DNA from 3 places in the Shewanella sp. HL-SH4 genome. Region 2 is predicted to be linked to each of the others. Evidence: predicted binding sites of a transcription regulator. Region 2 holds the regulator's gene; each other region holds the start of a gene.

Region 1 (2,287 bases), 300 kb from region 2:
TACAAATTTGGGTTTTACGCTCTCGGGTATCGGCTTGGCCGTCTTCATCAAAGGCCATCACTATGGCTGCAGCGCCGTAGCGTTTGACTAGAGTGGCTTGTTTGATAAAGGCTTCTTCGCCTTCCTTCATCGAAATAGAGTTAACAATAGACTTGCCCTGAACACACTTAAGGCCGGCTTCAATCACTTCCCATTTTGATGAGTCGATCATAATAGGCACGCGGGATATATCGGGTTCAGAGGCGATTAAGTTTAAGAATTTCTTCATCGATTCAGCACCGTCTAGCATGCCTTCATCCATGTTGACGTCGATTATTTGCGCACCATTTTCAACCTGTTCGCGCACCACATCTAAGGCTTCTTCAAACTTTTCTTCTTTAATTAAGCGTAAGAATTTAGCTGAGCCGGTCACGTTGGCTCGTTCGCCGACGTTAACAAAGAGTGAGTTACCATCAATGGTTAATGGCTCTAATCCTGATAAACGACAAGCTACCGGAATGTCGGGTATCTGGCGTGGCTCATGATTGATCACTGATTCACGTATGGTATTGATATGAGCGGGTGTGCTGCCACAACATCCGCCTACAATATTCAGCATGCCTTCACGGGCCCAATCACTAATGACTTCAGCCATCTCCTCAGGAGTTTCATCGTAACCGCCAAACTCGTTTGGCAAACCTGCGTTAGGGTGAGCAGACACAAAACATTCAGCAATACGGGATAACTCTTCAACATAAGGGCGCAGTTCTTTTGGACCTAATGCACAGTTAAGACCGATAGATAACGGCTTGATATGACGCAGTGAATTGTAAAAACCTTCAGTGGTTTGGCCGGTCAATGTGCGACCAGATGCATCGGTAATTGTGCCTGAAATCATTACTGGCAAGCGATCGCCAAGTTGATCAAATACTTTCTCAATGGCAAATAAGGCGGCTTTGGCATTTAAGGTATCAAAGATGGTTTCAACCATAATGATGTCGGCGCCGCCTTCAATTAAGGCGGTAGTTGATTCAACATAGGCATCAACTAACTCATCAAAGCTAACGTTACGAAAGCTAGGGTCGTTTACATCTGGGCTGATTGAACAGGTGCGATTGGTTGGACCAAGCACACCCGCTACATAGCGGGCATAACCCGTTTGGGCGGCCACTTCATCGGCTGCTTCGCGTGCAACCCGGGCACCTTCTAAATTAATTTCAGCCGATAGCGACTGCATATCGTAGTCAGCCATAGCAATGGTGGTAGCGTTAAAGGTGTTGGTTTCAATAATGTCAGCACCGGCTAGCAGATACTTAGTATGAATATCTTTAATGATTTGACGTTGGCTAAGGACCAACATGTCATTGTTGCCTTTGACGTCGCAATGCCAGTCTTTAAATCTGTCACCACGGTAATCTTCTTCTTCCAACTTGTAGTCTTGGATCATGGTACCCATAGCACCATCGAGAATGACAATTCGCTCTTTTAGCGTGTTTGTCAGTTGTTCAAGCACTTGACTGTAGGAAGTTGACTTGGTCATAACGGATTACCTTTTTAATGCAGTGGCACGTTAACTTAATCGTGACATATTTATCTAACTAGCTATTTTGTTGAGAGTTAATGGGTAAATAATGAATAGCTGGCTCTCAACAAACAGAATTTTGTTTGGACATTTATACGTATAGACGTCCATAATACGCGAGTTGTTATCTTCAGGGCAAGGCAGAAAACCATGAAACATCTTCAATTGGTATTCCTGCGCCATGGTCACTGCCTTGGCGGTGAGATCCTGCGCGGTAAAACAGATGTAGCCTTGTCTGAGCAAGGTCAAATACAAATGCAACAAGCTTTTAATAGCTTAGCGCTATGCCCTGCTATTGTGTATTCATCCCCGTTGAGGCGTTGCGCTGTGTTTAGTGACCTTATCGCAAAACAACACCAGTTGCCCATAACCCTATTAGACAGTTTACAAGAAATTGATTTTGGCCAATGGGATGGTCAAACCTGGCAGGCATTATATAAGCTACACCAAGCGCAATTAGATGCATACTGGGCAAACCCTTGGCTGCATGACAACACGCCACCAGGAGGTGAGCACTTAGTTGATTTTAGTGCTCGAGTGAAGCAGGTATTAGTGAAAATTATTAGTCAGATGCTGAATTCGATTGACGGTGATGTTCAGGATGAGTCTTTTGCCACTGCAAAATTGACCAATGAAACTTTTGCAAGTGAATTACCCAATCAAGCACTTGTTGTGACCCATGGCGGGGTAATGCGTTGCATTATGGCACAACTTTTAGGTGCTGAA
Region 2 (2,287 bases):
AGGTGGCTTTGCGGGTTTTGTTTTTATCGACTTTGCCGACAATGCGCCCTGCTATAACATAGCCTGCGAATACCGATGGAAGCAGCATTAAAGAAAGCCAAATGTGCTTCACTTCAACTAAACCTACAATGGCTAAAATAGCCAGTGCAATCATTGAGCTAAAGATAAAAAAGGCTGATAGTGCCGCCCTAAATTGGCTGGCATCTTTTCCGGCCAGCAAAATAGCCATTGGCGGTCCACCAATGGCGGCAATGTTGCCAAAAATACCTGAGACAATACCCGCAATAAATAAGGTTATCCGATTCACAGGTGCGGACAATTTAAAAACACTCAATAAAACCGCTGTAAATACAATACCCGCAATAGCGAGTCCTAATATGGGTTGGGGGGCGAGTAATAGTAAGCTTGCGCCCAAAAAACCACCCGGAATTCTGCCAAGTAACGCATATTGCAATCCATTAAATTCTAAATGGCTACGCTCTCTGAATAAGGTCATTAGTGAAATTGCAAACCCCATCACAATCACTGGAACGGGCACTAACTGCGGGTCGATAATATACAGTAAGGGACTGGCGACTACGGCTAAACCGAAACCGATTAAGCTTTGGGTTAATGCGCCGCAAAAGATAATAACTGAGGCGAGTAATAACGTGGTGGGATCAATGAATGGCATGCAATGACTCTTAGTAACTAACGTTTTTCAACACAAGCATTTGTATATTGATTGATATCAATTGTTTGATCGTGTCTAAAAACAAAATTCCATCAAGATAACTACCCTGACTAAGCAGGATATTCATCTTGATGGAATGAATAGCAGGTGTAAAATGACTTAAAAGTGATTAATTACTCTAAGTCTTCCCATTCAATACCCATTTGGTCCATCAATGCTTTCGCTTCACGCGGAATGCTGTCAGGCTCATCTTTTGATAAGTCATGATCATCGGGCAATGGTTGACCCGTGTAAGCATGTAAAAAAGCTTCGCAAAGTAATTCACTATTTGTCGCGTGACGTAAATTATTTACCTGGCGACGAGTGCGCTCATCGGTCAGTACTTTCAATACTTTTAACGGAATTGAAACTGTGATTTTTTTTACTTGTTCATTCTTCTTGCCGTGTTCGGCATATGGGCTAATATAGTCGCCATTCCACTCAGTCATTAACTCACCCTTTACTTTAAATACGGTGCAGATTTTAAACCCTTAAAGTTTCTAGTCAAATTATTGCTGTGTTTTAGTGCACATTGCAAATAGATTTCTTTATGTTTAGACGTCTAAACGTCTATTTTTGTTGACCTGAGCTGCTCAGTTAGGTAAATTTAGCCATCTAGACATCTCTTTGTGTGTTCGTAATGTTAGGAATCAATCATGACCAAGTCTTGTAAACAACATAGCAATGCTACTGTCGCCGTCCGACAGGGGATTGAAAGTGACACACAACATGGTGCAGTTGTCCCGCCAATTTATTTATCGACCAATTATTCTTTTGATGGCCATAAAAATCCGCGTGAGTTTGATTACAGCCGTTCAGGCAATCCAACACGTTGTATTTTAGGCGAAGCCTTAGCCAAATTAGAGCAAGGGGCTACCGGAGTGATAACCTGTACTGGCATGGCTGCCATTACGCTAGTGACCCATTTATTAGGCCCAGACGATTTATTGGTTGTGCCACATGATTGCTATGGAGGTAGTTACCGTTTATTTACTAACCTGGCCAAGAAAGGTCAGTTTAAATTGGCCATCGTTGATCAAACCAACGCGGCAGCATTAGCAGAAGCCATTGCCAAAAAACCCAAAATGGTGTGGTTAGAAACCCCATCCAATCCATTACTGCGTGTGGTCGATATTGCCGCTATTGCCACTGCAGCAAAAGAAGTTGGCGCATTGGTTACCGTGGATAACACCTTTTTATCACCTATTTTGCAGCAGCCTTTAAATTTAGGGGCTGATATCGTTATCCATTCCACGACCAAATATATCAATGGTCACAGTGATGTGGTTGGCGGCGCTGTTGTAGCTAAAAATCCAGACATCGGCGAGTTACTGCATTGGTGGTCAAACACCTTAGGCTTAACGGGATCAGCGTTTGACAGTTACCTGACTCTGCGTGGTATTCGTACTTTAGCAGTGCGAATTCGCGAACATCAAGCCAATGCCAAACAGATAGTTGATGTGCTATGTCAAAGTCCTGTGGTGGCAAAAGTGTATTATCCAGGATTAACGGATCATCCTGGACATGAGATTGCGAAAAAACAGCAAAAAGGCTTTGGCGCTATGCTCAGTTTCG
Region 3 (2,287 bases), 1.5 Mb from region 2:
TTAATACACGACGTTCAAACTCAGCCGCTAACGCTGGGTGAGCCACTTTGTATTCAGCAAATTTGTCATTCCATAATGACTCATTAGCCACACCTTTATGCTTAGCATCCCAACCAGCATAAACATCTGATGGAATGTCAAAAGGAGCATGTGGCCAGTTTAAGAATTCGCGAGCCGCTGCAATTTCTGCATCACCTAATGGTGCGCCGTGACAATCATGGCTACCCGATTTATTCGGTGAACCAAAACCAATAATTGTTTTACAACAGATCATTGTAGGCTTATCAGTTACAGACTTAGCTTGTTCAATTGCGGCGCGGATTGCATCAGGATTATGACCGTCAACATCAGCAATAACATGCCAACCGTATGCTTCAAAACGCTTAGGCGTATCGTCAGTAAACCAACCTTCAACGTGACCATCGATAGAAATACCGTTGTCATCCCAGAATGTAATTAGTTTACCTAAACCTAATGTGCCAGCTAATGAACAGGCTTCATGTGAAATGCCTTCCATTAAACAACCGTCGCCTAAGAAACAGTAAGTGAAGTGATCAACGATATCGTGGCCATCACGGTTAAACTGTGCTGCTAAGGTTTTTTCAGCAATCGCCATACCAACGGCATTACTGATACCTGCACCTAATGGACCCGTGGTGGTTTCAACACCAGGGGTATAACCATATTCAGGGTGACCAGGCGTTTTAGAGTGCAACTGACGGAAATTTTTAAGCTCTTCAATTGGAAGCTCATAACCCGAAAGATGTAATAGAGAGTAAATAAGCATTGAGCCATGGCCATTGGATAAAATAAAGCGATCACGGTCAGCCCAGTTAGGGTTGGTTGGATTATGCTTTAGGAAATCATTCCATAATACTTCAGCAATATCTGCCATACCCATTGGTGCGCCTGGGTGTCCAGAATTGGCTTTTTGAACGGCATCCATACTTAACGCACGAATTGCGTTTGCGAGTTCTTTACGAGATGACATGCTCTCTCCTGCTTGTTTAATGAGGTCTAGCGGGCAATTGTGGAGTCATATTTTCCCCTACTAGGCGGCGCGACGCAAATTAATATTTTTCGTGTGTATCAATTCAAACTTCAGATTGGCTAATAAAGCGCAATAATTGCTATAAACCTACCTAATTTAGCAGCTTAAATAGTGGCATTAAGCTTCCATCAAAGCGGACATTATTGGTTCAGGCAATTTATTTATTGGGTTTATATTGTCTAATTATGTATACAGTAACGTTAAAACCTCACGATTAAAATGTCACTTAAACCTTAAATTTCATCACGTTAATTACACAGAATAGCAAACAGCTTATCTTGCTGTTTAACATTTTCATAAAACATTGCACAATTCTACGCTTTAATTCGTATAGTGGGGTGTTATCAAAATCAATTTCGACTAGAATAGACGTCTAGACGTATATAAATTTATATTTTTTATCAGCAAACGATGAGATTTCCGACTATGGCAAAGCACTTGTTCACTTCTGAATCAGTTTCAGAAGGTCATCCAGATAAAATCGCCGATCAGATTTCTGATGCGGTATTAGACGCAATACTTGAGCAAGACCCAAAAGCTCGTGTTGCGTGTGAAACCTATGTCAAAACAGGCATGGTATTAGTGGGTGGCGAAGTGACCACTTCTGCTTGGGTTGATATCGAAGAAATTGCTCGTAAAACAGTGCGTGACATTGGTTATACTCATTCTGATATGGGTTTTGACGCTGATTCCTGTGCAGTTTTGAATGCAATTGGTAAGCAATCTCCTGATATTAACCAAGGTGTTGACCGAAGCGATCCTGCTGAGCAAGGTGCTGGCGACCAAGGATTAATGTTTGGTTATGCGAGTAACGAAACTGATGTGTTAATGCCTGCACCTATTACTTATGCGCACAAATTAGTTAAACGCCAATCAGAAGTACGTAAAGACGGCACCTTACCTTGGTTACGTCCTGATGCAAAAAGCCAAATTACCTTTGCTTATAACGATGGCAAAATTGTCGGTATTGATGCGGTTGTGTTATCAACCCAACATAAAGAAGAAGTTAAACAGGCTGATTTAATTGAAGCTGTGATGGAAACCATCATCAAACCAGTATTGCCTTCACACTGGTTAACTAAAGATACTAAATACTTTATTAACCCTACTGGTCGTTTTGTTATTGGTGGTCCTGTTGGCGATTGTGGTTTAACCGGTCGTAAAATCATCGTAGATACCTATGGCGGCATGGCTCGTCATGGTGGCGGCGCTTTTTCGGGTAAAGATCCTTCAAAA

What was found. The regulator MetJ, encoded in region 2, represses methionine synthesis genes. The targets are predictions, from matches to a motif close to TAGACGTCTAGACGTCTA.
Region 1: metH (methionine synthase) is a predicted target of MetJ. The motif match lies at 1,654-1,671, and genes of this name have one in related genera.
Region 3: metK (methionine adenosyltransferase) is a predicted target of MetJ. The motif match lies at 1,418-1,435, and genes of this name have one in related genera.

What each region holds. Positions count from the first base shown of each region.
Region 1 is NZ_CP195037.1:3,024,688-3,026,974, forward strand. Features, by position in the region: gene metH (methionine synthase) at 1-1,519, opposite strand, end outside; gene ACRWQL_RS14195 (histidine phosphatase family protein) at 1,712-2,287, shown strand, end outside.
Region 2 is NZ_CP195037.1:2,728,584-2,730,870, forward strand. Features, by position in the region: gene ACRWQL_RS12930 (sulfite exporter TauE/SafE family protein) at 1-673, opposite strand, end outside; gene metJ (met regulon transcriptional regulator MetJ) at 847-1,161, opposite strand; gene metB (cystathionine gamma-synthase) at 1,369-2,287, shown strand, end outside.
Region 3 is NZ_CP195037.1:1,259,593-1,261,879, forward strand. Features, by position in the region: gene tkt (transketolase) at 1-991, opposite strand, end outside; gene metK (methionine adenosyltransferase) at 1,478-2,287, shown strand, end outside.